2 regions of the Stutzerimonas sp. C6.4V genome follow, and region 1 is predicted to be linked to the other one. Evidence: riboswitches for the same ligand, from Rfam matches in the RefSeq annotation. Region 1 holds a riboswitch; the other holds the start of a gene.
What was found. A riboswitch is a leader RNA that binds a small molecule or an ion and turns the genes downstream of it on or off. The one in region 1 is predicted to bind cobalamin.

Region 1 (15,807 bases):
CCCGAGCTGCCAGGGCCGCGCCCTGGAGATGGGGTTGTAGAAGGCCATGACCAGATCGGCGGCTGCCGCGTGCTCAAGGCGTTTCTCGATCAGCGCCCAGGGCTTGAGGTTGTCCGAGAGCGAGAGCATGCAGAAGTCGTGACCCAGCGGCGCGCCAGCTCTTGCGGCGGTGGCCAGGGCTGCCGAGACGCCTGGCAGGATTTGCAGATCGACCGCATGCCAGCGCGGATCGCTGGAGGCGTGCAGCGCTTCAAGAACGGCCGCAGCCATGGCGAACACGCCGGGGTCACCGGATGAGATCACCACCACCCGGCGGCCGCTGGCGGCCAGCTGGAAGGCGTGGGCGGCCCGTTGCAGCTCCTCGCGGTTGTCGCTGCTGTGGCTGACCTGGCCTGGCTTCAGCGGGCCGGCCATCCTGATGTAGGTCTCGTAGCCGAGCAGATCCTGCGCCTCGTCCAGCGCCTGGCGCGCCGCAGGCACCATGAACTCAGGGGCGCCCGGGCCGAGGCCGATCACCGTCAGGGTGCCACGTGGTTGGCCGATCCGAGCGATGTCGATTGGTTGCGCTGCCAATAACAGGCGCACCCGCTCGCTGCGGCTGTGCTGTGGTGGCAGCTGGTCTGCGTTGTCGCAATAGCGGATCGGCAGGGCCAGCTGGCTGGCGACTTGTTGCAGCGCGACGTCCGTCATCAGCTCAGGCGGCGCGATCAGGCAGGCCAGGCTGAGCGGGGAAAAGCCGGACTCGTCGATCAGCTGCTGCACCTCGGCAGGCAGCTCCGGGCCGCCGCGTTCGACGTGAATCGCGACTTGGCGGGGGTGGATGCTCAGCGTGGAGTCGCCCTCCTGCTTCAGCGGGCTGACCGAAACCCGGTGCGTCGCATTCGGGTCGAGCGGCAGCTTGAGTTCGTCCAGCCAGGGCGCCGGACCTTCGATCCGCACCGGCGCACCGGCCAGCAGGTCGCTGACGAAATGCTTGCCCAGTTCCAGATCCCCCAGCACGTAACCGGGAGGCGGGGAGAGCAGGCAGGCGCCGAAGCGCAGCTCGCCGCTGGTGGTGATCGCGGGGCTGACCTCCAGCACAGCGGCGATCTCCCGTGCCATCCGGTTGACGCCTGCCAGGCCGCCGAGTAGCGGCACCACGGCGCTGCCGTCTTCGCCGATGACCAGCACCGGAGGCTCGTTGTCCTTGTCGCCAAGAACTGGTGCAAGACTGCGAATCACGATGCCCGCCGCGCATAGCGCGATGATCGGTGTGTTGGCTTGGTACAGCGAGCGCAAGTGCTCGCCGAAGTTTTCGTACAGTGTGTCGGCTTCATCAGCACGCCCGCGCAAGCCGTGAATGCGCCCTTCAGGGTAGAGGCGCTGTAACCGTCTGGCGGTATCGATGGCGGAGGCGCCAAGTACGACGATGGCGGGGGCGGTAGCGGCGGGCATAGGTATCCGTTAAGTCAGGGAGACGGTTGGATGGATACGGCTTCTAGCCGCGCCATTTCTCGCCGGGAACGAGGATCATCGAGAAATAAGGCGACGACATCGGCTCGACCTCATCCAGCGGAACGATCTTCTGGTTGGCCATGGTGGCGCGTTCGACGTAGTGCGCGCGTTTCTCGAGTCCCAGCTCCTGAAGCACGCGACGCACCTTTTCGAAGTTTCGCCCGAGCTTCATGATCACAGCCGCCTCGGCATCGCGCAGCCTTTGCTTGAGTTCCGCTTCCGGCAGCACGCCGGACAGCACCGACAGGCTCTGGTTGCGATAGACCAGCGGCGTGCCGAGCACCGAGGTGCAGCCGAGCATGGAGCAGACGCCGGGCACGACCTCGACCGGATAGTCCGCCGCCAGGCGGTCGTGCAGGTACATGTAGGAGCCGTAGAAGAACGGATCGCCCTCGCAGATCACCGCCACGTCGCGCCCGGCGTCGAGCTCGGCGGCAATCTGCACCGCGCAGGTGTCGTAGAAGTCGGCGATGACATCCTCGTAGGAGAGCGGCGGCGCGAGCTTCTCGGTGGTGACCGGATAGACCAGCGGCATGCGCTGCTGATGTTCCGTCAAGTGCTGCTCGATGATGCCGAAGGCGTTGCCGCCCTGGCCCTTGCTGGCTTTTGCCTTGGCCACGAAATAACCGACCACTTCCGCGCTCTGCAGCAGGCGCAGGGCTTTCAGCGTGATGAGTTCAGGATCGCCGGGCCCTACGCCCAGCCCGATCAGCCGTCCTTTGCCTTCCATCATTCCACCTCCGTGGCAAGGGCGTTGACCGCCGCCACCGCCATCGCACTTCCGCCGCGCCGGCCGCGCACCACTACGTAGGGCACGCCGCGGCTGTCGGCTGCCAATGCGTCCTTGGATTCCGCCGCGCCGATGAAACCGACCGGCATGCCGATGATGAGCGCCGGCTTCGGTGCGCCGGCATCGAGCATTTCCAGGAGATAGAAGAGCGCGGTCGGCGCGTTGCCGATCACCACCACGCTGCCTTCCAGATGCTCGCGCCAATGCTCCAGCGCCGCCGCCGATCGGGTATTGCCGAGCGACTTGGCGAGGTCCGGCACGCCGTCGTCGTGGAGGGTGCAGATGACCCGGTTGTTCTGCGGCAAGCGTGGCCGGGTGATGCCTTCGGCCACCATGCGTGCATCGCAGAGGATCGGCGCGCCGCCCTGCAGGGCTGCGCGGCCGGCCGCACCGGCGCCAGGGGAGAAGGCGAGATCGCTGACGATGTCGACCATGCCGCAGGCGTGAATCACCCGTACGGCGAGCTTTTCCATGTCCGGCGGGATTGCGCTGAGGTCGGCTTCGGCGCGAATGGTAGCGAAGGAGCGCCGGTAGATTTCCTGGCCGTCGCGGATGTAATCAAGCATGGGAGCGTCCCGTTGCGTGGTGCTGGGCGAACCATGCGCCCGCTTGGTCGATGGTCATGGGTGGCGCCATTGGTTGGCCGAAACCGGCCTTGCCCGTGCGCTCGAACAGCTGGTATCGGTTGTCGCCTATGGCAAGCAGCGTGAACGGCGCGACATGCGCGGCCGCGCAGGATCGCGAGCAACCGCTGAGGTGCACCTGCGGACGGGCATCGGTTCGCTGCAGGCAGGCCGCCAATGTCAGGGCATCGCCTTTGGTATCGGCCAGCCCGCGCGCGCACCCGGCAGAACCGGTGCAGGCGATCAGATTGGCCAGGGGCGCGTTGCCGTCAGTGAGCAGCCCGGCCTGCCCAAGGGCTGCGAGCACGGGCTCGGCCTCGTCAGCCGGGACATTCGGGATCAGCAGGCCCTGCCAGGGCGTGAGTCGCAGGTTGCCGTCGCCATGCAGCTCGGCCAGTTCGGCGGCGGCAAGGAGCTGGCGGGTTTCGATGCGCCCAAGCGGGGCGCTGGCGGCCAACATCGAAAGCCCTTCCTGGCGTTGGGCGATGATGCCAATCGGCGGGGCAGCCGCCGGGATCTGGCGTCGGCATTCAACCGGCACGGGTGACACGGGAAATGGCAAGCGGGCCTGGACCCGTCGCAACACTTCATCGGCCGGGATGGATTCGAGCAGCTGGCGCATACGGTTCTGCGGTGGCTCGGCGCAGTCCAAAAACGTCAGCAGAATCGCCTCGACCAGCTGCACGGCGTTCGCTGCAGTGATCATTCCCAGAGGCTGGTCGGTCGGACAGCCGGCCAGCCCGAACACCAGATGCTGCGGCTCGTCGGGGAGGGCGCGCAGCCAGAGGTCATGGGCATGTTCGAGCATGCACAGCGCTTCGCCGCCATCGAGCTGAATGGCGAACTTGGCGGAGAGTACGTGCAGCGCGGGATTGTCCTGCAACAGCGCCAGGATCTCTGCAGCCAGCGGCCGGGTATCCATGTGCTGCTCAGGGTCCAGGCCAGCCGCGGGGCTGAGCATGAGGTTGCGTACATCGTCGGCGTCGGGCACCGAGGGTCCGAGTCCTGCATCCAGCAGCGCGCGGATCAGGTCTTGCTCCGATCCGGCACCTATGCCGCGTATCTGCAGATTGCTGCGGTTGGTCAGCTCCAGCACGCCGCTGGCATGGCGCTCAGCCGCTTCGGCAATGGAGCGAGCCTGACTCGCGGCAAGAACGCCACCGGGCAGCTTGATACGGCTGATGCCACCGTCCAACGCCTGCACGATGCGCAGCAGGCCAGGGCACGGGCTGGGCCGTGGAACGGGAAGTTCAGTCTGGAAAGCAGGGTCGCGCACGGTGTCACCTGAAACGAAAAGACGCGGCGACCAGACCGGCAGAGTTCGTTGAACTCCATTGGCATCGGTACACCCCGCCCGATGTTGGCACTCGCGACCAGCGTCGTCGGCAGGTCTCCTGGCTGACAGGTCTTCATCGTCCGCGGCCTTCCCGGTTTCCCAGTGGCATGTGTGCGGCGATTCGCTGTTTACAGTTGCGGGGGCAGCTCGGTCACGATCTGGAGATCGCTCCGTATTCCCTCTTAGGCCCTTGGCGTAGTCGCGGCGGGCACCGACGAAGGCGCTATTATGCCCGCTTTGCCCGTCGCGGCGACAGCCAAGCCTGTCGCCGGGCGTTGGCTTGGCATTGTGATGGAGAGGCGGGATGACACCCTGGTTGACGGTGGTGGGGATCGGCGAAGACGGCTGGGCCGGGCTTGGCGAAGCGGCTCGGCAGGCGCTTGGTGAAGCGTCACGCATCATCGGCGGCGAGCGACAGCTGGCGTTGCTGCCCGATCAGCTGCAGAGCCGGGGAGAGGCCTGGCCGAGCCCGTTCAGTCTGCAACCCGTCATGTCACGCCGGGGTACGCCGCTGTGCGTGTTGGCGAGCGGCGACCCCATGCTCTATGGCATCGGCGCCACGCTCGCACGGCAGCTGGATGCGGATGAGATGTGCGTGTTCTCATCGCCGTCGTCCGTTTCTCTGGCCGCAGCACGCCTTGGCTGGCCACTGCAGGAAACGGAGGTCGTTTCGCTTGTGGCAAGGCCGCTTGCGGCATTGAACGCCAAGATATTTCGCGGCACGCGCCTGTTGATCCTCAGCAATGACGGAACCAGCCCCGCTCAGGTGGCGCAGTTGATGACGAACCGTGGTTTTGGCGCGAGTCGTTTGACCGCCCTGGAGCACCTGGGCGGCGAAAGGGAGCGCCGGGTGGATTCGCTCGCCGCGGAGTGGTCATTCGGTGCCATTGCCGATCTGAATCTGCTCGCCGTCGAATGCGTCGCTGATTCGGATGCTGCGTGCGTGCCGCTGACGCCGGGCCTGGCCGACCACTTCTACCGGCACGATGGCCAGCTGACCAAACGGGATGTGCGGGCGGTGACCCTGGCCCGTCTTGCGCCGATGCCCGGCGAATTGCTCTGGGACGTGGGCGCGGGCTGCGGCTCCATCGGCATTGAATGGATGCGGGCGCATCCAAGCTGCTGGGCCATCGCGGTAGAGGCGGATGCGGGGCGTCAGGCCCATATCGAACACAACCGCGACGCGCTGGGCGTTCCTGCGTTGAGGCTGGTGGCCGGTCGCGCGCCGGAAGCACTGGCAGGCCTTCCCACACCGGATGCGATCTTCATTGGCGGCGGCGTCACGGTTGCGGGCGTGATGGAGCAGTGCTGGGCCAGCCTGAAGCCAGGCGGGCGCTTGCTGGCCAACGCCGTGACCCTCCAGAGCGAGGCGATGCTGATGAGCTGGCGCGAGCGCATCGGCGGCGAGCTGACCCGGATATCGGTTGCGCACGCACAGCCCCTCGGCGGCTTCGACACCTGGCGCGGTGCCTTGCCGATCACGCTGCTCCAGGTCGAGAAACCGCGATGAAGCGCGTCCTGCTGCTTGGCGGCACGGGCGATGCCCTGCGACTCGCTCGCGGCCTCGGTCCGGCGCACGTCTACAGTCTGGCCGGGCTGGGCCGGGTGCCGGGCGATCTCCAATGCCAGGTTCGCGTCGGCGGCTTCGGCGGCGCGCAGGGGCTGGCAGCCTTCATCACGGCCGAACGCATCGATCTGCTGGTCGACGCCACGCACCCCTACGCGGCCCAGATCAGTGCCAATGCTGCCATCGCGGCGGAACAGGTCGGCATCCCGTGCTGGGCGTTGCGGCGTCCGGCATGGCAGGCCGGGAACGGGGATGACTGGCGCGAGGTGGGCGACTGGGCTGAGCTGGTCGAGGCCATCAGCCCTTTCCGGCGCCCCTTTTTCACACTTGGGCGTGAGCCCCTGGCGCATCTTCACGAGATTCCGGAACACCAGCATTGGACGGTTCGCTGCCTGGACGCTCTGCGTTCAACTGAACGAGCGGAGATCATCGGCGATCGCGGCCCCTTCAATCTGGAAGCCGAGCGCCAGCTGTTCGAACGGCTGAATTGCGATGCGTTGATCAGCAAGAACAGCGGCGGCGATTCCACCGAACCGAAACTGCAGGTGGCGCGCGAGCGGGGCCTGCCGGTGTTGCTGCTGCGGCGTCCGGTGCTGCCGGCGGTAGCTCGGGAATTCGCACACCGCGATGACTTGCTTTCGGCGTTAATCGCCGTCGGCGTTGTGACCGGCATGTGATCACTCACTCCAAGCCGTCGCTGCTAGACTGCGCGCCGCTGAGGAGAGAGCCAATGACTACCGCTGATTCACCCTACGCCCGGGTCCTGTTCGTAGGCCCCGACCTGTCCGAAGGCTCGTTCGCCGAGCTATTCCGCTCGCGTCTTGCCACGCTGCGTGGCGAACAGGCACTGCGCGACGTGATAGATACGGGCGCGGGCTACGGACCGGTCTGGCAGACGGTTCGCGACAGCGGCCGGCCGCTTCTGGTGATCGACCTCGAGCCGCAAACCAGCAGCGCGCATCTTGACTGGCTGCGCAGCGAACTGATGCAGCTTGAACAGGCTGAGCAAATTTTCGTGGCGAGTGCGATGGGCACTGCCGAGGCGCTGCCCGTCGAAGCGGCCTGCGCCCTGATCGAGCGACCTGAACTGCATCTGCCGTGCACCGACGTTGCGCCACTTCCCGCCGTGCACCCGTGGTCCAAGATCCCGCTGCACGAGCACCGGGTATTGCTGTGCAATGGCCCTCGCTGTACGCGCCGCGGTGCCTTGCCGCTCTGGAAAGGGCTGCGGGAAAAGCTCAAGGCCGCCGGCAGGCTTGAATGTGAGGGCGGTGTGCACATCACCCGCACCCAGTGCCAGTTTCCCTGCGACCAGGGCCCGACACTGAGCGTCTATCCGGCCGGCAAGTGGTACCGGGTGCGCAACGAGGAAGAGGTGTCCCGGCTGGTAGACGAGCTGTTCGTCGCCGGTCGAGAGGTGCCTGAATTGCTCATGCCGGATCAGTAGCCAGGCAAGGCGTCTGACCGGCTCGCGATCAATGCGCGGACGCGCCCGGCCAGCAGGTGGCCTCTACCGTGCCTGGTCGACTCTCTGCGGGCGCGGCCTCCCACCAATGCAAGGTCATCGCCGGGCGCGGGTTCGCGCCAGCCTGACTATGCTGAAACCCAGCGCTCCGTGCCTTGCACGTCGCCGCTGTTCAGCTTGGGACGGAGTACTCCATGTATCGCAAGGTATTCATCAACAAGGTATTCGACCGCAAGGTGGCGCTGATCACTGGCGGCTGCGCCGGCATCGGTCGCGCCCTGGCCGAGCGAATGGCCCAGGCGGGTGCGAGGGTGGTGATTTTCGATCTCGATCAGAACGCCATCGACGCCCTCGTGCAGCACCTGGTCGATCATCACAATGCCGATGCACTGGGCCTGTGCTGTGATGTGTCGGATGTTGCCGCGGTGCAGCAGGCGGTGGCCCTGGTGCTGGAGCGCTTCGGCGGCATCGATGTGCTGGTCAACAACGCCGGAATCACCCATCGCAGCCGTGTTGCCGAGACCAGCCTGGCGGTGTTCGAGCGGGTCATGGCGGTCAACTTCTATGGCGCGCTGCACTGCACCCAGGCCGCTTTGCCGAGCCTGATTGCCCGCGACGGCCAGATCATCGTGCTCAGTTCGCTTTCCCAATACGCGCCCGTGTCCGATCGCGGCGCCTATAACGCCAGCAAGCATGCGCTGCATGGGCTGTTCGAGACGCTGCGCAGCGAGTTGGCCGATACGGCTGTCAACGTGATGCTGGTCTGTCCCGGTTATACCGCGACCGATCTGCGCAAGAACGTATTGATCGGCGATGGCTCCACCGCGCCGCAGCCGGTGTTAGCTGTCGGGCGTGTGGCGTCGCCGCAGGACGTGGCCGAATCCATCTATCAAGGCGCGCTGAAACGGCGCCGCTTGCTGGTGCTGTCCAATCTGGACTGGCGCGCCAGGCTGGTGGCGCGCTGCTTTCCGCGGATGTTCGAGCAGCTGCTCCTGCCGCGCTTGGCAGCTGCCCGAAACTCGCCCGGCGCGGGCTAGGCAGCCGGCGCACCGTCGTAGTGGCGCTGCATCAGCTCGACGTCCCAGAAGGCCGCTTCGATCTTGTGCCCATCCAGATCTCGCACGAAACACCCGTAATAGGGCTCACCATAGTCTTTACGCGGTCCCGGAGCGCCTTCATCGGTAGCCCCGGCGGCCAGCGCTGCCCGGTGAAAGGCATCGACGGATGCCTTGTCTGGCGCGAAGAATCCGATATGTGTGCCATTGCCTACCGTGGCCGACTGGCCGTCGATTGGCGTCTGCAGCCAGAACTCAGGATATTCGCGGCCCCAGGCGATGGCGCCCGGATGGGCCATGATGCGCGTGCAGCCGAGGGTGGCGAGGGCCTGATCGTAGAAGGCAGCCGCTTCATCGAAGCGGTTGCTGCCCAGGGACACGTGGGAAAGGATGCTGGGGTTCTGATCGCTCATGGAAGGGCCTCCACAAGGGTGGAAACCAAGCCTAGACCCGGCTGCAGCACTCTGCTGCTGGTTGCGTCAACTTTGGTCGTCGTGAACGATGGCCGGCGCAGTACAGAGCATGAAGCAGCGAAACAGCACGACCGTGGCCAACAGCTGCACCAGGCCGACTGCGCTGTCGATCACCACGGCAAGCGCGCCGCGAGCGGTATCGTCGGCCCACAGGTGCTGGGCAAGCCAGGCCTCAAGCAGCCACAGCGGCACGAGCACGGCGAGAATGCAGCCAAATATCAGCAGAAAATGCCCCCTCGTCTGCAGGAAGCTTTCCTTCAATGCCGTCAGGGGTGTCATGCCCCGCAGCACCAGCAGGTACTCGGCAAAGGCGATCTTGACCATCACCCAGAGCCCCGGCAGCACGAACAACGAGGCGCCCAGCATGATCAGCAGGGTGCCGAGGCCCGCCAGCACGGCCAATGACGGCCAGAGCGGCAAAGCGCGCGCCCAGACCTCCCGTACGGACGGCGAATAGCCGCGGCTGCGCGCGTCGAGAAAGAGGATCAGCGCGCCGATGTAGAGCGGGTAGAAGATCATGCCGATCAGCACGCTCTGTACCGGCAGGGCGTCCGTTCCGAACAGATGCTCGACGGCAATCGTGGTGCAGCTCTCCAGCACGATCAGCGGCAGGCAAAGGCGGGCGATGGTGCCCAGGTTGCGAGAGTAGAAAAACCAGGCGTCGCGCAATATCTGGAGTAGGGTCATTGCAGTGGCTACTGTCATGTGAAACAGGCGCGCACTTTAGCCCAAGGGACTGGGCAGCGACATGCGTGCCATTGCCATCCATACTGACCGACCCTTCCGATACCAGGTCACCGCGTGAAGAAAATCGCCCTGTTTGCCGATGTGCAGAACCTGTATTACACCGTGCGCCAGGCCCATGGCTGCCATTTCAATTACGCCGCGTTGTGGGCAGACGTCAGCGAGCGCGGCGATATCGTCGAGGCCTATGCCTACGCCATCGACCGGGGCGACGCCAAGCAGCAACAGTTTCAGCAGATCCTGCGCAACCTGGGTTTCACGGTGAAGCTCAAGCCTTACATCCAGCGCAGCGATGGCTCGGCCAAGGGCGACTGGGATGTCGGCATCACCATCGATGTGCTGGATGTGATCCCGCGAGTCGATGAAGTGGTGCTGGCGTCCGGCGATGGCGACTTCGATCTGCTGCTCGAACGCGTACGGGCAGGTGGTGCGGAAGCGACGGCCTACGGCGCGCCGGGGCTGACCGCCAATTCGCTGATTCGCGCCGCGTCCCGTTATGTACCTATCGAGGGCAGGTTGCTATTGCGATAGCGGTGTCGGCCCGTCACTCCTGGGGCTGCCGGTGCCGCATGTTTCATTCGGCGACCAACGGTGAATGTAGAAGGCGATATCCACCTACGCTGGCTTCCAGCTTCCAGCTTCCATTCCGAGTAAACTTCTCACCCCGTTTTCATCCTCCCGGTTACCGTCATGACCTTCGCCTCACTCGGCCTGATCGATCAGCTGCTGCGCACCCTCGAATCGCTTGAATACACCCAGCCGACGCCGGTCCAGGCAGAGGCGATTCCGGCTGTGCTCAAGGGCCGCGACCTGATGGCCGCCGCGCAGACCGGCACCGGCAAGACCGCGGGTTTCGCCTTGCCGCTGCTGCAACGGCTGCTGCACGAAGGGCCGCAGGTGTCGAGCAACTCCGTTCGGGCACTGGTGCTGGTGCCGACCCGTGAGCTGGCCGAGCAGGTGCACGAGTCATTCAGGACTTATGGGAGAGACCTGCCGCTGCGGACCTATGCGGTCTACGGTGGCGTCAGCATCAACCCGCAGATGATGGCCCTGCGCAAAGGCATCGATGTGCTGGTGGCGACACCGGGTCGGTTGCTCGACCTGTACCGGCAGAACGCGGTGAAGTTCAGCCAGGTACAGGCGCTGGTGCTGGATGAGGCCGATCGCATGCTCGACCTCGGCTTTTCCGAAGAACTCGACGCGCTGTTCAGTGCGCTGCCGAAGAAGCGCCAGACCCTGCTGTTTTCCGCAACCTTCTCCGATGCGATTCGGCAGATGGCGCAAGAGCTGCTGCGCGATCCGCTGTCCATCGAAGTCAGCCCGCGCAATGCCGCCGCCAAGACGGTCAGGCAGTGGCTGGTGCCGGTGGACAAGAAGCGCAAGTCCGAGCTGTTCCTGCATCTGCTGGCGCAGAAGCGCTGGGGCCAGGTGCTGGTCTTCGTCAAGACCCGCAAGGGTGTCGACCAGCTGGTGGACGACTTGCAGGCGCAGGGCATCAGCAGCGATGCGATCCACGGCGACAAACCGCAGGCGTCACGACTGCGTGCGCTGGAACGCTTCAAGGCCGGGGAAGTGCAGGTGCTGGTAGCCACCGACGTGGCCGCGCGTGGTCTGGACATCCACGACCTGCCACAGGTGGTCAATTTCGACCTGCCGACAGTCGCCGAGGACTATGTGCACCGTATCGGCCGCACCGGCCGGGCGGGTGCAACGGGTGAGGCCGTGTCGCTGGTCGCTGCCGACGAGGTCGATCAGCTCGCTGCCATCGAAACGCTGATCCAGCGGGTGCTGCCGCGTCACGACGAGCCAGGCTTCGTCCCCGATCACCGCGTCCCGACTACCCAGCCGGGCGGGCAGATCATCAAGAAGCCGAAAAAACCCAAGAAACCCAAGGAGTCGGCCGGCAAGGGCCGCGTGCATCTGGGTAACTGGTTCGATGAAAGCGAGAAGCCCAACGCCAAGCCGATCCGCAAGGTGCCGAGCCTGGGTGGCAGCAAGCCCGCCAAAAAACGCTAGGGCCGCGGAACCTGCCGCTCATCCAGCCAGCGCAACATGCCGCGGGCGGCTTGGCGGCCGCTGGCGAAGCAGGCGGTGAGCAGGTAGCCACCGGTGGGGGCTTCCCAGTCAAGCATTTCTCCTGCACAGAACACGCCGGGCAACCGGCGCAGCATCAGGCCGTCGTCCAGCATTTCGAAGGGTACGCCGCCGGCGCTGCTGATTGCTTCGTCCAGCGGGCGTGGCCGTAGCAGTTCGATTGGCAGGGTTTTGATCGCGTTCGCCAGCCGCAGCGGGTCGTCGAAGGCGTCAGCGGGCGTGAGTTCGCGTAATAAGCCGGCCTTGACGCCATCGAGGCCGAGCTGGCGCTTGAGGTGCTTGGCCATGGATTGCGACCCGCGCGGCTTGCCGAGGGCGCGGATGACCTTGTCCAACGAGTGGTCGGGTAGCAGGTCGAGCATGACGGTAGCCTTGCCGTCCCTCTCGATGGCCTGGCGGATCTCGGCAGACAGCGCATACACCAGGCTGCCTTCGATGCCGCTGGCGGTGAGCACGAACTCACCTTTGCGTGCTGCGCTGCCGGCGAGCGCGAGGCTCACGGTTTTCAGCGGGGCGCCGGCAAATCTCTCTTGCAGATGCCTGCTCCAGCCGGCCACTTCGAAGCCGCAGTTCGCTGGCCGCAGCGGGCGGATGGCGATGCCCTGTTTTTCCAGCAGCGCAACCCAGGCACCGTCGGATCCCAGGCGTGCCCAACTGCCGCCACCAAGGGCGAGCAGCACGGCGTTGGCGGTGACGCTGATGTTGCCATCGGGGCCATGCAGTTTGAGGCTGCCGTCGGCATTCCAGCCCAGCCAACGATGTCGTGTATGAATCTGCACCCCGGCGTCGCGCAGGCGGCGCAACCAGGCCCGCAGCAGCGGTGCGGCTTTCATGTCGGTGGGGAAAACGCGGCCGGAGCTGCCGACAAAGGTGTCTATACCCAGCCCGTGTATCCAGTCGCGCAGCTGCTCGGGCGGGAACGCCTCAAGCTGCGGGCGAAGCGCCGTTGCGCGTTCACGGTAGCGCGCGATGAACGGCTCGAAGGGTTCGGAATGGGTGATGTTCATCCCGCCGACGCCGGCCAGCAGGAACTTGCGTCCGACCGAGGGCATGGCGTCGTAGAGGTCCACCGAAACACCCGCCTGGCTCAGCACTTCGGCTGCCATCAGGCCGGCAGGGCCGCCGCCGATAATGGCGACACGAGCAGGAGGGGGAGGGGTTGGCATGATCGGTGCGCCTGGTGCAAAGGCGACCATTCTACCGATTCACGGGAGGAGTCGAGTGTTGACTGTCGAAGGATGTCTTGCCGCGTGACCAGGAACGAACCCCGGCGCGTCAAGCGCCGGGGAGATATCGCTTAAATCGCGTCGTTCTGTTTGGGCTGGCTGCGATAGCCGAACATGCCGGCAAAACCGGCAATGGCGCCAGTGATCAACAGCATGATCAGCAATGCCCAGCTGGCTTGTGATACGCGCTTGGCGGCCTGGTCGGCGATTTCCCGGGCCTTCTGCTCGGCCTGTGCCTGCAATTCCTGGAACTTGGCATAGGCTTCCTGATATTGCTGCTCGATCTGGCTGACCATCTGCTCGGCTTCCTGCTGGCTCATGTTGCCGCGCTCCTGCATCAGGTTGACCATCGCTTCGCGATCGGCAGCGCTCAGCGTTTCCTCGCCCTTCTGCCGGATACGGTCGATCAGTTGCGACAGTTGCTCGTCAGCCTGCTGTGGGTTCTGCTGGGCTTGCTCGGCGCGATTCTGCGCCTGCTGCTGAACCTGCTGGGCGTCTTGCTCGAGGTTCTCCGGAGCCAGTTGCGGCTTGCCGGTCTGGCGCAGCGCCTGCTTGATTTCGGCCTGGATGTCGCTCAGGTCCAGATCTATATCTGCCTGTTGGACCTGCTCCTTGATCTGGCCGCCAATGGCCGGTGCCATGGACGCAACACTGGAGCCGACTGCCTGCACGGTCGAGCCTGCCATGCTGGCTGTGCCCGAAACCGCCGAACCCACAAGACTGGCAATCAGGTACACCGTGACCAGCGTAGTGACGGCCCACACCAGCAGGCCGTGCAACATGCCGTGACGGGGGGCCATGCGGCCCGCGATATAACCACCGATGGCCAGCGAAACGACTCCGGCAAGCACCATCCAGATGATTGCGCCTTTTCCGAGACCGGCGACAGGGTTGGATTCGGTGGCCGGATCAATGGTGGAGGTGCCGATGGCAGTGCCAAGCAGGTGCATCAGCAACGAGACGACCAACGCGAGGGCGATGCCGGCAAACACCGCACTCCAGGATGTGTGGGGCAAAGTGCGGCGGCGGCTGTTGCGATAGGCAGTGGTGGTGGTGTCGGTTTCGAGCATGGGTCTTCCTCGTTGTTTTGTAGTCGGTGCTCGCGTACGGCGGCCAGACGTCTGTACAGGATCAGTACATAGAGGTAAGGGGGCCCGAAGCCGATTGAAGTTCCATCATGCAGCGGTTGGTATGACCAGCGGTGGCCGATCAGCGCAGCCCATGGCGCTGCCACGCCTCGGCCGCGCTGAAATGCAGCTGCGCGTGGCGGCGGGCAAGCAGGGCGCGATCCTTGTCGTAGCCGCCACCAATGACGCCAACGACCGGGATGTCACGCCCCAGGCAATGCTCGATCACCGCGCTGTCGCGCATCGCCAGGCCTCTGTCGCTGAGGTTGAGCAGGCCCAGCGCATCATCGCGATGCACATCGACGCCGGCGTCGTAGATCACCAGATCCGGCTGGTACAGGGGCAACAGGTAACCCAGGGTGTTGTCCACCACCTTCAGATACGCCTCGTCACCCGTGCCGGGCGCCAGGCCGATGTCCCAGTCGCTGCGCGCCTTGCGCGTGGGGAAGTTCTTTTCGCAGTGCAATGAGACGGTAACGGCGTCCGGCACCTGATCGAGGATGCGCGCCGTGCCGTCACCCTGATGCACGTCGCAGTCGAAGATCAGCACGCGGCCGACGCGCCCGCTTTCCAGCAGTGAAAGGGCCATGACCGCCAGATCGTTGAAAATACAGAATCCCGAGGCGTGATCGTAGTGGGCATGGTGGGTCCCGCCTGCCAGATGGCAGGCCAGGCCGTGCTGCAGGGCGAGGTCGGCGGCCAACAGGGAGCCACCCACGGCCCGTACGGTGCGTTGCGCCAGTTGCGGGCTCCACGGCAGCCCGAGCCGGCGCAACTCGTCGCGGCTCATGTCGCCGCTGCAGTAGCGCTCGACGTAGTCCCTGTCGTGGGCCAGCGCGAGCACCTCATGCGGGCAGAGGGCTGGGCGCAAAAGTGCCCGATCGGTGGTCATACCGCTGTCGACCAGGTAGTCGCGCAGCAGCCGGAACTTCTCCATCGGAAAGCGATGCCCAGGCGGCAATGCCGGGCTGTAGTCGTCGTGGAATACCAGCGGCAGGGGCATCGGGTGGCAGCCGTTGAAAACAGCAGCCAGTATGCAGAGCAGAGATTTGATACATCAAGGAGACAGCGTGGGCGAACCGATGGAACGCATTGAACTGGACACCCCTCGGCTGCGCCTGCGTGCCTGGCATGACGCCGACCTCGATCCGTTGGCAGAGATGTGCGCCGATCCGCAGGTGATGCGCTATTTCCCGGGGACGCTCTCACGCGATGACTGTGCTGCTGTGATGGCACGCTGCCGGATCCATTTCGCCCGGTTCGGTTTCGGTTTCTGGGCGCTTGAGCTCAAGGCGGACGGGTGTTTCATCGGAATGGCCGGCTTGGCCTGGAGCCGCTTGCAGCTGCCGTTCTGTCCAGCGGTGGAAATCGGCTGGCGTCTCGCACAGCACTGCTGGGGGCAGGGCCTGGCACGCGAGGCCGCCGAGGCATCGCTGGCCTGCGCGTTCGAACAGCTACAGCTGCCGGAAGTGGTGGCCTATACCGCGGCGGTCAACGAGCCCTCGCTGGGGTTGATGCAAGCGCTTGGCATGCATGAGCAGGATGACTTCGCTCATCCGGACATCGCCGAGGGGCACCCCCTGCGGGCGCACCTCTTGTATCGAATAACGCGAGATAACTGGGCCGATAGCCGGCGATAAGCGCAATCAGTGGAGCGATGTCGGTGGAATCCGTAAGATTGCGCGCCTGCCGTGCCCGCATAAATCAAGGAAAACAACACCATGACCGACACCCTAGACACGCTGGTCAATCTGCTGTCGCTGGAACGCATCGAGGAAAACCTTTTTCGCGGCGCCAGCCAGGACCTGGGCTT
Region 2 (15,807 bases), 890 kb from region 1:
TGCCGATTGCTCGGCATGGGCACGCAACGCGCTGTCACGTCCGGCCTGCATCGCCTGCAGACAGACATCCATGCTCATCGCGGGCCCCTCGGCGAAGTTCGCCGTACCTGCGCCCAATGCCAGGTGCCGAACGCCTGGCAATGGACCGACCGGCATCGCGGTGCCAAGGTCGATCACCTCGAGCCTGGCGTTCAGCTGACGGGCCAGAACGCTGATCGCCGCCCCGCCGCTGACGAAGTTGGCAAGCATCTGCCCGGTCACCGACTGCGGAAAGGCCGAGACGCCCTCCGCCGCAATTCCATGGTCGCCTGCGAAGATGCTGATCCAGACCGGGTCGACGCTTGGCCGTTCCTGCCCACGCATCGCCGCCAGCCCAGGGACCAGCGCATCGATACGCCCCAGCGCGCCACCGGGCTTGGTCAGTTGTGCGTCGCGCTGGATGGCTGCCTGACGCGCGGCCTCATCCAGCCCATGACAGGGAGCCTGCCACCAATGCCTGGTCAAAGCGGTTCTCCTTTCAGAGTCATCGGCAAGCCGGCCACGGTGAACACCACCCGCTGGCAGCGCTCGGCCAGAGCCTGGTGCAGCCAGCCAGCCTCATCGACGTAACGACGGCTGAGTTCGCCCAGCGGCACCACGCCCATCCCGGTTTCATTGCTGACCAGCAGAATGCGACCCGGAAGTTCGTCCAGGCATTCGAGAAAGGCGTCGCGCTCCTGCGCCAGCCGAGCAGGGTCATCCTGCATCAGTAAATTGGTGAGCCACAGGGTCAGGCAATCGACCAGCAGACAGCGGTCGGCGCCGGCGTGCTCATGCAGCACAGCCGCCAGTGCCAGCGGTTCTTCGACCAGCGCCCACTGCGCAGGCCGACGGGCCCGATGCTCGGCGATGCGCGTGCTCATCTCGCCGTCCAGCGGCTGGCTGGTGGCGATATAGGTAACCGCCAGGCCGGACTCGCCCGCCAGGCGCTCGGCCAGCCGGCTTTTGCCGGATCGGGCGCCGCCGAGAATCAGTTCGATCATGCCGTGTTCATCCCAAGGTTACAGACCGCACAGGCTTTTCAGCCGAGGCGTGTCCAGGTACGCCTCGACCAGATCGGCCAGACGATCGATGTCACGTTCGCGCAACGCGTGGTAATCGACACGCAGCACCTCGCCCAACCCGGCCCAGCGCAAGAGCGCCTGGCAGGCGTCGGGGGTTTCGAAAAGGCCATGAAGATAGGTGCCGAGCACCTGTCCATCCGGGCTGATAGCGCCTTCCATGCGGCCATCGTCGAGCTCTACCGCAGCCCGCTCGAGCGCCGCGCCAGAGCTGACGCCGGCATGGATTTCGTAGCCGCTGATCGGAGCATCCCCTATCAGCAGGCGACCGCTGACATTACGCAGCTGCTTTTGCGCCGCCAGCTCGGTGCTCAATTCCAGCAGGCCAAGACCGTCGCTCAGCCCAGCCGGGCCCTCCAGCCCGAGGGGGTCGGCAATCTGCTCACCCAGCATTTGCAGTCCCCCACAGATGCCGAGCAGCTTGCCGCCGTAGCGCAGATGACGCTGGATTGCGGTCTCCCAACCGTTCTCGCGCAGCCAGGCGAGGTCCGCGCGAACGCTCTTGGAGCCCGGCAGGATGATCAGATCCGCACCCGGGATTGCCTGGCCGGGGCCGACGAATCGCAGGTCCACCTGAGGATGCAGGCGCAGCGGGTCGAAGTCGGTATGGTTGCTGATCCGCGGTAACGCCGGCACCACCACCTTGAGGGTCCGCTCGGCCTTGGCCGACTGACGCACGTCGATTGCGTCCTCTGCTTCGAGGTGGAACTCCGTCAGATAGGGCAACACGCCGAGGACCGGCTTGCCGGTACGCTGTTCCAGCCAGTCCAGCCCCGGCTGCAGCAGTGCGATGTCACCACGGAATCGGTTGATCACGAAGCCCTGCACCCGCGCCTGCTCGCTCGGGCTGAGCAGTTCCAGGGTGCCGACCAGGTGCGCAAAGACGCCACCCTTGTCGATATCGGCGATCAGGATCACCGGGCAGTCCACCGCTTCGGCAAAACCCATGTTGGCGATGTCGTTGGCGCGCAGGTTGATTTCCGCGGGCGAGCCGGCACCCTCGACGACTACCACCTGATACGACTCGCGCAGCCGCTGATGCGAGGCCAACACCGCCTCCATCGCCACGCGCTTGTAGTCATGGTAAGCCACGGCGTTCATGTTGCTGACTGCACGACCGTGGATGATCACCTGTGCACCGATATCACTGTTGGGCTTTAGCAGCACCGGATTCATATCGGTGTGCGGCGCCAGCCCGGCGGCCTGCGCCTGAACCGCCTGCGCGCGACCGATTTCGCCGCCTGCCGCAGTCACCGCACTGTTGAGCGCCATGTTCTGCGGTTTGAACGGCGCCACCGCTACGCCCTGGCGATGAAGCCAACGGCACAGTGCGGTCACCAGCGTGCTCTTGCCGGCGTCCGACGTGGTGCCCTGAACCATCAGTGTGCTCATGTGCGAAGGTCTCGATAGTTCGTCAAGGCGCTCCCCAGCCGTCTCCAGCTCGCCTCGACGGGCGGAATGCCGAACCGCAGGCTGGGCGGGTAGTTGAAACGGCGCACGAGAATGCCCTGGCAGGCCAGATATTGATGAAGCAGGGCCGATTCGTCAGTAACGACCCACTGGAACAGATCGCAGCCACCGGTGGGCGCCAGCCCGCTGGAGGCCAACAATTGAGCCAGCCGCCGGGCATCGGCGCGAAGACGCTCGCGCTGGCGGTGCTGTCCTTGCCTATCGGCGAGCAATACCGTACCGATGAAGCGTGACGGTCCGGCGATCGGCCAGGGCCCCAATGCATCTCCCAGCGCGGTAAGCAGTTCGGCCTCTGCGAGGACAAACCCGAGCCGCGCGCCAGCCATCGCGAAGAACTTACCGAACGAGCGCAGCACGATCAGCCCTGGCAGGTGCGCGTGACGGGCCAGGCTGTGTTCCGGCGTCGAGTCCATGAAGGCTTCGTCGACTACCAGCCAGCCACCACGGCTTGCCAGCTGGGCGTGCCAGTCCAGCAACAGTTCGGGAGCCAACAGCCGTCCGGTGGGATTGTTCGGGTTGACCACCACCAGCACATCCAGCCCATCCAGCGCTCGCGGCACGCTGCCTTCACCGATTTCGCTGAGCCGATGCCCTTCGCGGCGCCAGGCCTGGGCGTGCTCGCCGTAACAGGGCGAGACAATGCCGACCTGCAGCTGCCGTCGCAGCCGTGGAAGCATCTGGATCGCCGCCTGCGAGCCGGCTACCGGCAGCAGGGAAGCCGCGCCGTAGTACCCGTGCGCAGCAGCCTCCAGCTCGTCTTCGTCTTCCGGGAGCCGGCTCCAGGCGTCCACCGGGACTGCCGGCAGGTCGAACCCGTACGGGGCGATACCGGTGGACAGGTCGAGCCATTGCGCCAAGGGAATATCGAAAGCCTGTGCCGCTGCCCGCAACCGCCCGCCATGTTCAAGCATGCAGCCAACCCCCCAACAGCAACGCCAGCAGCCAGAGCCCAACGCCCGTCCAGACCATATCCAGCGCCCGCTCGATATCGCGTGCAACCGGAGCGTTGCCCTCTCCCAGCACGGGTCGCTGGTGCAGCTGGCCGTGATAGATCGCTGGCCCGCCCAGGGATACGCCTAGCGCGCCGGCTCCCGCCGCCATCACCGGGCCTGCATTCGGGCTATCCCAGAGCGGCGCCTGCTTTCGCCAGCAGCGCAATGCCCTACCTGTCTGCCCAAGCACCGCATAGGTCAGCGCCACCAGCCGGGCGGGGATGAAGTTGAGCATGTCGTCCATCCGCGCAGCGGCCCAGCCGAAGCGCTCGAAGCGCGGATTGCGATAGCCCCACATGGCGTCGAGTGTATTGCTAAGGCGGTACAGGACCACCCCTGGCGCACCGGCAACGGCGAACCAGAACAGCGCGGCGAAAACTGCATCGCTGCCGTTCTCCAGCGCCGATTCGGTGGCCGCGCGTGCCACGCCCTGCTCGTCCAGTTCACGTGTGTCCCGACTGACGATGAAACCTACTCGCCGACGCGCTTCGGTGAGGTCTCCCTTGCGTAGGGCGAGCGCGACCGGAACCAGATGCTCGCCCAGGCTGCGCAGGCCCAGCGCGACGTAAAGCAGGAGGACTTCGACCAGCCAGCCGATCCCCGGCAGCAGGCTCAGCAACCAGGCCACAAAGGTCAGCGGCAACACCGCCAGGCACCAGGCGGTGACCCCGTGGCTGCGCCAGCCGCGACCATCCGGGCCGTTGAGTTGCCGCTCGATCCGGTCGGCAAATCTGCCGAAGACCACCAGTGGATGAGCGCGGCGGGGCTCACCCAGCAGTGCGTCCAACCCAACCCCGGCAAGGCAGCTCAGGGCAAGACTCAAGATGTCTCTCCCCAGCGATCCTCGAACAACAACTCCTCCAATGGGCGCGGCTGGGTCCAGCCTTGCAACGCGAGCATGGGCGCCGGATAGAACTCATCGACCGGCCCGAGGCAGATCACCGCCACCGGCTCGGCTCCGCTCGGCATCTGCAGCAACCCGGCCAGTGCCTTCGGGTCGAACAGCGAGACCCAGCCCATCCCCAGCCCCTCGGCCCGGGCCGCGAGCCAGAGGTTCTGTATGGCGCAGGCTGCCGAGGCCAGGTCCATGTGCGGCATGGTGCGCCGGCCAAAGACATGGGTTTCACGACCATCCATCAGGGCAACGACCAACAGTTCGGCGCAATCGCTGATGCCCTCGACCTTCAGGTGCATGAATTCACGGCCGCGCTCGCCCAGCGCGTTGGCCGTAAGCACCCGCTCCCGCTCGACCAGCTCAGCGATGGCCAGACGCAGGTCCGCGCTGCGAATGCGAATGAAGCGCCACGGCTGCATCAATCCAACGCTCGGCCCCTGGTGTGCCGCTTCCAGCAAGCGCGCCAGAACCTCCGGCGCCACCTCGCCGCCACTGAAGTGGCGCATGTCACGTCGTTCGGCGATGGCGCGATAGACCCCGGCGCGCTGCTCATCGGTAAAGGCATGCTCGCTCATGGCTTGAACAAGGCAGCCGCTGCCGCGGGATCGGACGGCAGGTAGAAGTGGATATAGGAAGCGGTCAGCCTTCCCTGCCTGTACACCGCCTCCGCCGTTCGCTTGTAGTTCGGGCATTGGCCGCGGGCAATCGGTTGCAGGGTTGAATCAAGGGAGGAGTGGTGGAAGGTATGCCCCCGCAGACGTCCTTCAGGCAGCTCGACGTCCTGCAGCGCCAGCGCGGTAAGACGCTTCTGCATCCTGGCTTCGCCAGAGAGCAGGCCAAGCATGGCTTCACGGTCGCCTGCCTGGTCAGTCAGCCCGTCGAGCAGATAGAGCATGCCGCCACACTCGGCGACAATCGGCTTGCCTGCGGCGTGGTGAGCATGAATCGCCTCGCCCATCGCGCGGTTGCGGCCAAGGGCGCGCGAATGCAACTCCGGATAACCACCCGGCAGGTACAGGCTGTCCACAGCAGGCAATTTCGAGAATCGCAGGGGCGAGAAGAACAGCAGTTCGGCACCGAGCGCCTGGAGCAGATCGAGATTGGCCTGATAGACGAACGCGAACGCTGCATCCCGCGCCACTCCGATGCGCACGCCCTTGAGCAGCGGCTCGATGGTTCCGGCTTCCGGCGCTGGAAAACTCACCGATGACGGCAGGTCGCAATCGGCACTCGCTGCCAGCGCGTCGGCTGCCGCATCGAGCTTCGCGTCCAGGTCAGCCAGCTCCTGCGCCTGCACCAGCCCCAGATGCCGGCTAGGCAAACCGACCGCCTCGCTGCGTGGCAGTGCACCAAACCAGGTGGTATGTGCAGGCAGGCATGCACGAAGGACCTCACCGTGGCGATTGCTGCCGACGCGATTGGCCAGCACGCCGGCGAAGGGAAGATCGGGCTGGTAGCTGGCCAGGCCATGAGCGAGGGCGCCGAAGGTCTGCGCCATGGCTGAGCCATCGATTACCGCCAGTACGGGAATACCGAAATGTCGCGCCAGATCGGCCGCCGATGGCGTGCCATCGAACAGCCCCATGACGCCTTCGATGAGGATGAGGTCGGCCTCGCCCGCCGCTTCCCACAGCAGCCGACGGCTTTCATCTGCGCCCACCATCCACAGGTCGAGCTGGTAGACCGGATGACCGCTGGCACGGGCCAGCACCATGGGGTCGAGAAAATCCGGGCCGCACTTGAAGACGCGCACTCGCCTGCCCTGGCGCCTGTGCAAGCGAGCCAGGCCGGCGGTTACTGTGGTCTTGCCCTGTCCGGATGCCGGTGCTGCGATCAGTAGTGCCGGGCAGTGGCGCGATTCGCTCATGACGCCCCCCTGGTTCCAGCGCAGGCGAGTTCGGGCGCCTGCAACGCAGCGGTACTGCGAGAATGCCGCGTCACCCACATTCTCTTATCTGTGCTGCACGCCCAGCCCATGACCCAAGCTGCCTGATTCCTCGAAGATGCCGGGAACTTCTGCATCAGAACTCGATTCCTTTTTGAGCCTTCACACCAGCCTTGAACGCATGCTTGACCATACCCATTTCGGTCACGGTATCGGCCGCCTCCACCAAGCGCGACGGTGCACCGCGACCGGTGACCACCACATGCTGGAGCAGCGGGCGCGACTCGATATCGGCGAGAACGGGCTCGAGGTCCAGGTAGCCGTATTTGAGTGCAATGTTCAGCTCGTCCAGCACCACCAGCCCGATCTCGGGGTCAGCCAGCAGCTGAGCGGCAACCGCCCACGCCTCCCTGGCCTTGGCCATGTCGCGCTGGCGGTCCTGGGTTTCCCAGGTGAAGCCCTCGCCCATTACGTGATAGCGGACCTCCTCGGGAAAGCGGCGAAAAAAGCTCTCCTCACCAGTACTGGCCGCACCCTTGATGAACTGTACGACGCCGACCCTGATGCCATGACCAAGAGCGCGGGCGACCATGCCGAAGGCAGAACTGCTCTTGCCCTTGCCGTTACCAGTGTGTACCAGCAGCAGCCCGTACTCCTGCTGCGCTTCGGCGATCTTCTCGTCGACCACTGTCTTCTTGCGCTGCATGCGTGCCTTGTGGCGATCATCGCGCTCGCTGGAATCGCTCATGCGCAATCCCCTTGGACGCTCCAGGCGCCCGGCCTGACGACCCGTACCGCGGCGGTAACTCCTGCGCTGCCGATGGTCGTGTCGTATGTGCCGTAACCGTCCTTGTAGGCGCCGCCGGCCATGGACAGGCCGGGTACGGGGCGAAGCAGGCCGGGCAACGACAGCGTCTGGCAGCGCTCGATGCTCTCTCGGTCGAGAACCGTTGTGGCCGTCAGCGTAGCGGTCTGCTGACCGACAGGCTTCGCTGGGACGGTTTCAGGGTCGAGGTCGAGGAGGCGCTCTGCGCCATGGGTCATGGAAAGCGGCGCGAGGCCAAGCAGCGTGCAAACTGCAGAAGCATGGAAGGTCTTGCAGATCAAGTTCAGGTCTCCGTCGTGCCCGCCGCACGACATCAGTCGATGAGGCAGACGGAGAATGCGAAGGGAGCGCAGGTGCAAGCAGCCGCACCCCGATCAGCGCCCGCCGCACTGCCGTGGAATGCGACAGGCCGGTCTCCGGGCTTGCGAGCGGATGCCATGCACCCCGGAACCGCGGCCTTCCCATGCCTGTGGCACAGTGGCTGTGAGCGGTGTCCTGTCTCGCCTACCGTTGCGGGGGCAGCGCCGGAATCTTCATCGAATGAACCGGCTTCCCTGTTTCACCCACTGGCTTTACGCCAGGGGCACCTGAAGCAGCGCGGAGGTTAGTCCAAGGCCCTTCCCAGCGCAACCGGAAGCAGCTCCAGCCTGCACCTGGCCAGCCCTGGATGCGCTTAGGGCCGAGGAGATGAGATGTTTACCGGAACGCCCGGCGCTGATCGGCTTCGAATGCAACAATGCCAACCTGTCACTCACCATACAGACGAGAAGTCACTTGCCCATGACCAGCATCGTGCAGATCTCCGACACCCATTTCGGTACCGAGCAGGCGGCCGTGTTACAAGCCATGGAAGACCATGTACTCGAGCACGGCGCGGATCTGCTGATTTTTTCCGGCGACATCACGCAGCGCGCGCGCGCCGGGCAATTCGCCGACGCCCAGGCATTCGTCCAGCGTCTGCATGGTCATGGAATTCCAGAGGCGCTGGTGATTCCCGGCAACCACGACATCCCGCTGTACAACCTCTTTGCACGTTTCCTGATGCCCTACCGCAACTATCGGCGCCATTTTGGCAATGATCTTGAGCCGACCTTCGAAAATGAAAACGTGCTGGTGATTGGCCTCAACACCACTCACCCGCGCCGACACAAGGACGGGCTGATCACTGACGAGCAGGTTCAAGCCGTCTCGCGACGCCTCAAACAGAGCGACCCGCAAAAGGTGCGCATCGTGGTGGCGCATCAACCATTTGGCGCAATGGTGTTGAGCGATCTGAGCAACCTGCAGCACAACGCTGATGCAGCCTTGCACCGCTGGGCTGACGAAGGACTGGATCTGGTGATGGGTGGCCACATCCATCTGCCCTACGTACTGCCGCTGTCCAAGCAATACACCGAACTGTCGCGGGAGATCTGGATGGTTCAGGCAGGAACCACGCTGTCATCACGGGTGCGTGGCACCTCACCGAACTCCTTCAATCGCCTCAAGCTGCACCCTGGCGCCGACAAGAAGGTCTGTGTCGAGCGCTGGGATCTGCTGGACAATCAGTTCGTGCTTGGTTCGCACTTCAATCTGCATTGGTGAACGCAGCAGGTTGCCCAACCGCCGAGCTTCAACCTGCCGCGACCCCAGGCGAGATCAGCCAAGCATGCCGGCCACCGCGAGTCCGGTGAGATAGACACCGACAAACCCCAGGTTGAACGCGACAAACAGGTACAGGCTGTATTTCAGGTAGCTGCCAAATGTCAGCCCCGGCACCTTGCTCATGGCCACGATGCCGGCCGCCGAGCCGATTACCAGCAGCGAACCGCCGACACCCACCGCGTAGGTCAGCACCATCCATTCGGCGATGCCCATCTGCAGGCCGGACTTGAGCAACGCAGCGGTCAACGGCACGTTATCGATGGCCGCCGAGAGCAGGCCCATCAGGTAGTTGGCGAAAACTGCCGGGACCTGGTCGTAGATGCGCACCAGACCGTCGAGCACATGAATCTCCTTGAGCATCCCGACCAGCAAGAGGATGCCGAGGAAGAACAGCAAGGTCTCGAACTCGACCTGACGCACATACTCCAGGATCGGATCGGTCTCGATGTCGTCGCTGAAGAAGCGCGCCACCAGGAACATGATCGACAGGCCCGTCAGAAAGGTCAGCACCGGCGGGATCTGGAAAAAGAAATTGCCGGCGATGGTGCTCAGAATGGTGCCCAGGAAGATCAGCGCGATGGCGATGTCGACCCGACGCACGTCGGTGCGGTGACTCTCCACTACTACCTGCCCGCTCATGCCCAGCGAGAGCATCGCCGCCAGCAGCATGACCGCGAGGAAGGCCGGGAGCGCCAACAGCAACAACTGCAGGATCTTGACCTTGCCCGCCAGAAAGATCATCAGCGTGGTGACGTCACCGGTAATCAGCGCAACGCCACCGGAGTTCACTGCAAAAACCACCAGCGCGGCGTATTTGATGGTCTTCTCGGCACTGAGCTTGAGCGAGAGGATCAGCGTGATCGATACCAGCGTCGCGGTGATGTTGTCAGCCAGCGACGAGAACACGAAACAAAAGGTGGCGGTCAGGAACAGCAGGGCCCGCTCGCTGATTCGCCTGGGCAGGACCAGGTAGATCAGGTTTTCGATCAGACCTTTCTTGTTCAGGTACGCGACGAAGGTCATCGCGGCGACGAGGAAGATCCACAGCCCGGCGATCTCCGCGATGTTTTCGTTGAGGCTGTCCAGCACCCGTTCGCGCTCGGCGCCCTCTGGGCTGAACACGAACAGCAGCATCCAGGCCAGGGTGCCGAAAAACAGCGTCACCTTGGCTTTGTTGACGTGGGTTATTTCTTCGAGAACAACACCGAGCAGAGCGGCCACGGCGAGGCCGATCAGCACTAGCTGAAGTATTTCAGGCATGGGACACCAGATGCATAAGGGGAACGGTTTGTGCGCGGTCTGCGCACCCGAGGAAGTTGGGGCGCCGATCATATCCAAAGTGCGACAATCCGACACCTGACTAATGTCAAACCCAGGATTATTTCGAAATATTCTGCCGCGCGGCAGGCGCTCTGGAGCTAGTGGCGGGGCACGAAACCGGCAGGTTTGCTGGACAACCAATCGACAAAGGTGCGCAGGCGCGGGTCGTTCATCAGGGCGTCTCGGTTGTTAAACGTGAGCGCCAGGTCCTTTTCGCTGAAAAGGCGATGGATCTGGTTATGGCAGGGCCGGCAAACCCAGAGCGTGGCGGTAATGCGCTCTTCTCGTGCGAAACGCTTGCGCACGTAGGTCTTGCCGTGAAGTGCTTTGGGAATCAGGTGATGACGCGTCAGCGGGGCGCTGCGCTGGCAGAGCTCGCAACGTTCAGGCGGATCCGGCAAGCGCAGGATCGGCATCCTAGCGACTCCGCCCGGAAGCTACCCCCGCCAGTGAGCAGCATCGCAGGGGAAGTTCGTTCAATGCCCTTGCACCAGTCATGTTGACCTCCAGCCAGGCGCCGATGGATCAGGGATTTCGAGCGAGGCGCTCACTGTCGAGCACGCGCTTGGCACCGAGGTAGCTGCTCTTCCAGTAACTGTTGGAGAGGCTGTCAAGGCGTACCGTTCCGCCCGTCGAAGGAGCGTGTACGAAACGTCCTTCTCCAACGTAGATGGCCGCATGACTGACGCGACGCCCGCCGCTGGTGGCAAAGAACAGCAGATCACCCGCCTTGAGCGCGTCGCGCCCGACGGTCATCCCTTGCATGGCATTCATCGCCCGGGTTGTGCGCGGCAACGCGACACCCGCTGCGCCTCGGTAGACATAACTGATCAGACCGCTGCAATCGAAGCCACCATCGGGCGTGTTGCCACCGTAGCGATACGGCGTACCGACAAGTCCCAACGCGGTGAACAGAACATCTTCAGCAGTGCCGGGAGACTGCTGCATCGCTGGCGCAGGCGCGACAACCAGCGGCTCGACAGGCCTCTGGCTGGAACAGGCGGCCAGCAGCATGGCTGCCAGCAAGACCATCGTATATCGAGCCAGAAGCGGCATGGCAGAGCAGTCCAGACGAATGAGCCATCACTCTGCCGGCATGCGCGGGTGGTTGCAAGCCCGGCGCACGGCTATCTCAGCAGTCAGTGATGAGTGGGAATGCTGCTGGAATCATGGGCCAGCGCCAGCACGCGCTTGGCCTGCATGAAGCTGGCGCGCCAGTAGGCGTCGTCTAGGCTGTCGACACGGACTCCGCCGCTGCGGCGACTGGCGGAATGGATGAACTGCTGATCGCCGATGTAGATGCCGGCATGGCTGACACGACCACGACCGCGGTTGTTGAAAAAGACCACGTCACCGGGCTCAAGCTCGCTGCGTTTGATCTTCGGCGCATCCAGATTGATCATTTCGCGAGTCGAGCGCGGCAGCTCGATACCGGCTTCCTTGCGGAACAGGAAGCCGACGAAGCCACTGCAATCGAAGCCGGTCTTGCTCGAGTTGCCACCGTAGCGGTACGGCGTTCCCACCAGCTTGAATCCAAGTTCCAACACGCTTTCGGCCAGTCCGGGAAGCTCGTAGCCCTGTTCGTCGGCGAGTTCACGCAGCTGTTGCTCGGTGGGCTCGCCCGGATCGGCCTGAGTGACGTCCTGCGGCTCCACCGGCAGACTGAACGCGAAGCCCTTCGGCACTGCCGGGGTTTGGCCCTGCTCCGGCTGGCCGGCACATGCAGCCAGCAGCAGGACCAGTGAAACAGGCAACAGAATCGAGAAGCGTCGGCGCATGACAACAATACGTCAGGAAGTCGAAGTGGCGGAACTATGCCCGCTGACGCTTTGATGAGCAAATTCAATCGTTGAAAATGTGACGAACAAGGTGCGGCAAAACGTCTGCCGCGTTTCCAGCCATGTGCAGGTCAACCAAAAGCGACAGTTCGCTGGCGCAAGGGTCGACCTGAGCCGTAAAACCGCCACGGTTTCGCACCTGCAACAAGGGCTCGGCGATATAGGCGAAACTGGCCGAGGTCCCCCCTGCGATCACTGCATCGAAGCCTGTCTGCATCTGCTCATGCAAAGAGTGCAGCGCCTGCTTTGGCAGCAGTTCCTCGAACAGCACCACTGGTGGCCGAAGCACGCCACTGCATCGGGAGCAGCGCGGTGGCAGCGGCTGCGCCAGGTGACCCGCCAGGTCATGGCTTTCCTGGCCGCAGTCCATGCAGAACAGAGGTGCAAGCGTGCCGTGGATCTCAATCAGCCGCTCAGGTGGGCTGCCCGCCGCCCGGTGATAGCCGTCGACATTCTGGGTCAGCACCCAACAGCCGGGTTTTCGATTTTGCAGTTCGGCAATCGCCAGGTGCCCCGCGCTGGGCTCTCCTGTGAGGCAGCCCCGTCCGATCTCGGCGAGGTATTTCCAGCAGAGAGCAGGATCGTGCCTGATCATCGAAGCGGACAGCGCGACTTCGATCGGCACTCCGTCGTCCGTCGGCTGGTTGTACAGCCCACCGACACCGCGGTAGGTCGGCAGGCCTGAATCGGCAGAAAGGCCGGCGCCGGTGATGAACAGAATGCGCTCGGCCCTGCGCAACTCGCGCGCCACTTGCTGGATTCGGTCGTGCATGCGGCTCCCTCGAAACCGGAACGCAACCTTTGACCCTGTCCAAGGCCAGACGTGCCACCTCGCGCCTCTCTGCCCATGGCAGCTGGGCGCGACCGTGATGGTCAGGCGTTGAGCAGCATGGCGTAACCGAGCGAGGCCAGAAACCAGGCCGGCAGCGGCCCGAGCAGCCAGCGCACGGCCCAGCATTGCGGCACGAAACCGACGCCATGGACGAAGCCGGCTGAGACACCCCACATCACCAGCATCAGTTGTGAATGACTGTAGCCCCCCTGTCCGTCGAGCATGGCGGCCGGGTGGATCAGCAACACCAGCGCCAGCGGCGCCGCCAACAGCAGCGAGACGGCGTAGCTGGCTCGCCGATGCAGGACGCTACTGCCCTGAATGATCACTGTTCGGGTCCGCGTCCAGATCCTGGGTCGCCTCGAACCAGAGCGCAGTGATGATGCCGAAGCTGCACGCCAGCAGCACCCCAAGGATCCAGGTGAAATACCACATGTCGTTATCTCCGTTGGCAGATCGAGGCCAGACGCATGCAGCGCCCGACCATTCGCTCAGTACAGTCCGTGCGGGTTGGCTTCTATGGTCCGGTCGTTCAGTCGCCCCCACATGCGCACGTAGCTCCACAGCGTGTAGCAAAGGATCAGCGGCACGAAGATGCAGGCCACGACGGACATGATGCCCAGGGTCTTTTGGCTGGACACCGCGTCCCAGATCGTCAGGCTGGAGGCCGGGTCGAGGCTCGACGGGAAGACGAAGGGAAACAGCGCTAAGCCCGCAGTACAGAGGCTGCCAACGATCATCAGGCTGCTGCCGAGAAAGCTCAGCCCTCCTCTGTTGCGGCCACTGCCGAGCAATGCAAGCAACGCACCGACGATACCGGTCAGTGGCGCGACCATGGTGATGGGATAAAGGCCGTAGTTAGCCAACCAACCCGGGTTGTTGCGCATCACCTGCTTGTCCAGCAGTGGATTGAGCGCCGCCCCTGGGTCTGCCACCCACGGCTGGCTGAAGCCCTGGACTCCAAACGTCAGCCACAGCCCCGCACCGACGAAGCCGGCAAGAAATACCAGCGCGCAGAGGCGGGTCGCCAGGCGTGAACGCTCCCCCAGCGCGCCCTCGGTGCGCATCATCAGCCAGGCACCGCCATGGGCGCTGAGCATGCTCAGGCTGACCACGCCGCATAGCAGCGCGAAGGGATTGAGCAGTGCGAAGAACGAACCGTGGTAGCTGGAACGCATCGACTCGTCGAGCTGGAATGGCAGGCCGAGAAACAGGTTGCCAAAGGCCACGCCGAATACTAGCGCCGGGACGGCCCCGCCGACGAACAGCGCCCAGTCCCAGGCGCTGCGCCAGCGTGGGTCCTGTACCTTGCTGCGGTAGTCGAAGCCCACCGGCCGACAGAACAGTGCAAACAGCACCAGCAGCATCGCCCAGTAGAGCCCGGAAAAGGCCACCGCGTAGACCATCGGCCAGGCCGCGAACAGTGCACCGCCTGCGGTGATGAACCACACCTGATTGCCGTCCCAGTGCGGGGCGATGGTGTTGATCGCCACGCGCCGCTCGTTGTCGGTCTTGCCGACGAAGGGCATCAGCGCCATGGCACCCATGTCGAAGCCATCGGTCAGGGCAAAGCCGATCAGCAGCACACCGATCAGCACCCACCAGACCAGCTTGAGAACCTCGTAATCGAACATCGCTTTTACCTCACACGGGGGCAGGTTCGGTGGGGGTATCTTTCTCTGGCGCCGGCGCGGCGACAGCCTCGCGAAGCTTGCGCATGTGGCTGGCGGCCGCCGCTTCCAGCTCGAAGTGATAGCGCCCGGTATGCAGGCTGCTCGGGCCCAGCCGGGCGAAGCGGATCATCAGGAACAGCTCCACTACCAACAGCAACGTATAGAAACCCACCAGGGCCAGCAGCGAACCCCACATATCCCCCGCTGCCAGGGTCGAGGTCGACAGGTGCGTTGGCAGCACCTCAGCGATCGACCAGGGCTGGCGGCCGTGCTCGGCGACGTACCAGCCGGTCTGTGCGGCAACCCACGGCAACGGCAGGCTGAACAGCGCGAACTTCAGCAACCAGGGTTTGTTCTCTGCATTGCGCTTGACCGAAGCCCAGCTGGCCAGGGCGAACAGCAGCAGCATGAGGAAGCCGGCCAGGACCATGGCGCGGAAGGTCCAGAACAGGCTGAACACATCCGGAATGGTATCCAGCGCGGCAAGACGGATCTGCTCGTCGCTGGCGTCCGCCACGTTATCGGTGTAGCGCTTGAGCAGCAGGCCATAGCCCAGGTCCTGCTTGACCTCGTTGAAGGCCTCGATGTTCTCCGGCGACTTGTCACCGCCACGCAGCGTCTGCAGCCGCGTTTAGGCAAGCATGCCGTTGCGAATGCGCTGCTCGTGCTCGATCAGCAGGTCCTTGATGCCCTTGATCTCTTCGTCCAGCGAGCGGGTCGCAATCAGGCCCAGTGCATAAGGGATCTTTACCGCATAGTCGGTGCGCTGCGCCTGCTGGTCTGGCAGGCCGAACAGGGTAAAGCCGGCCGGTGCCGGGTGGGTTTCCCACTCCGCCTCGATGGCGGCGAGCTTGACCTTCTGCACATCGCCAATCTCGTAGCCCGACTCGTCCCCCAGGATGATCACCGAGAGGGTCGAGGCCAGGCCGAACACAGACGCGATGGCGAATGACCGCCGGGCAAAGCCAAGGTCGCGCTTCTTCAGCAGGTAGAAGGAAGAGATCGCCAGGACGAATATCGCGCCCGTCACGTAGCCGGCCGATACCGTATGCACGAACTTCACCTGCGCCACCGGGTTGAACAGCAGCGCACCGAAGTCCACCAGCTCCATGCGCATGGTCTCGAAGTTGAACTGCGAGCCGACCGGATTCTGCATCCAGCCGTTGGCGATCAGGATCCACAGCGCCGAGAGGTTCGAACCGAGCGCCACCAGCCAGGTGACGGCCAGATGCTGCATCCTGCTCAGCCGATCCCAGCCAAAGAAGAACAGACCGATGAAGGTCGACTCCAGGAAAAACGCCATCAGCCCTTCGATCGCCAGCGGCGCGCCGA

Region 2: another riboswitch for cobalamin. It lies ahead of AC4LFW_RS04415 (hypothetical protein); the one in region 1 lies ahead of cobG (precorrin-3B synthase).

What each region holds. Positions count from the first base shown of each region.
Region 1 covers NZ_JBZUBM010000001.1:12,510-28,316, forward strand. The annotation lists gene cobJ (precorrin-3B C(17)-methyltransferase) at 1-1,434, opposite strand, end outside; gene AC4LFW_RS00055 (precorrin-2 C(20)-methyltransferase) at 1,478-2,227, opposite strand; gene AC4LFW_RS00060 (precorrin-8X methylmutase) at 2,224-2,850, opposite strand; gene cobG (precorrin-3B synthase) at 2,843-4,183, opposite strand; cobalamin riboswitch at 4,275-4,474, opposite strand; gene cbiE (precorrin-6y C5,15-methyltransferase (decarboxylating) subunit CbiE) at 4,548-5,753, shown strand; gene AC4LFW_RS00075 (cobalt-precorrin-6A reductase) at 5,750-6,487, shown strand; gene AC4LFW_RS00080 ((2Fe-2S) ferredoxin domain-containing protein) at 6,541-7,257, shown strand; gene AC4LFW_RS00085 (SDR family oxidoreductase) at 7,470-8,312, shown strand; gene AC4LFW_RS00090 (VOC family protein) at 8,309-8,743, opposite strand; gene AC4LFW_RS00095 (YciC family protein) at 8,810-9,490, opposite strand; gene AC4LFW_RS00100 (LabA-like NYN domain-containing protein) at 9,605-10,078, shown strand; gene rhlE1 (RNA helicase RhlE1) at 10,238-11,563, shown strand; gene AC4LFW_RS00110 (TIGR03862 family flavoprotein) at 11,560-12,807, opposite strand; gene AC4LFW_RS00115 (TIGR04086 family membrane protein) at 12,939-13,937, opposite strand; gene AC4LFW_RS00120 (histone deacetylase family protein) at 14,077-14,997, opposite strand; gene AC4LFW_RS00125 (GNAT family N-acetyltransferase) at 15,077-15,634, shown strand; gene tesB (acyl-CoA thioesterase II) at 15,716-15,807, shown strand, end outside.
Region 2 covers NZ_JBZUBM010000001.1:906,297-922,103, reverse strand. The annotation lists gene cobT (nicotinate-nucleotide--dimethylbenzimidazole phosphoribosyltransferase) at 1-504, opposite strand, end outside; gene cobU (bifunctional adenosylcobinamide kinase/adenosylcobinamide-phosphate guanylyltransferase) at 501-1,022, opposite strand; gene AC4LFW_RS04445 (cobyric acid synthase) at 1,041-2,492, opposite strand; gene cobD (threonine-phosphate decarboxylase CobD) at 2,489-3,481, opposite strand; gene cbiB (adenosylcobinamide-phosphate synthase CbiB) at 3,474-4,385, opposite strand; gene bluB (5,6-dimethylbenzimidazole synthase) at 4,382-5,032, opposite strand; gene AC4LFW_RS04425 (cobyrinic acid a,c-diamide synthase CobB) at 5,029-6,324, opposite strand; gene cobO (cob(I)yrinic acid a,c-diamide adenosyltransferase) at 6,479-7,090, opposite strand; gene AC4LFW_RS04415 (hypothetical protein) at 7,087-7,449, opposite strand; cobalamin riboswitch at 7,559-7,774, opposite strand; gene AC4LFW_RS04410 (metallophosphoesterase family protein) at 7,949-8,752, shown strand; gene nhaD (sodium:proton antiporter NhaD) at 8,807-10,072, opposite strand; gene AC4LFW_RS04400 (hypothetical protein) at 10,231-10,548, opposite strand; gene AC4LFW_RS04395 (C40 family peptidase) at 10,658-11,188, opposite strand; gene AC4LFW_RS04390 (C40 family peptidase) at 11,272-11,910, opposite strand; gene AC4LFW_RS04385 (NAD-dependent protein deacylase) at 11,975-12,742, opposite strand; gene AC4LFW_RS04380 (cyd operon YbgE family protein) at 12,844-13,131, opposite strand; gene cydX (cytochrome bd-I oxidase subunit CydX) at 13,112-13,237, opposite strand; gene cydB (cytochrome d ubiquinol oxidase subunit II) at 13,294-14,436, opposite strand; partial or broken gene AC4LFW_RS04365 (cytochrome ubiquinol oxidase subunit I) at 14,447-15,807, opposite strand, start outside.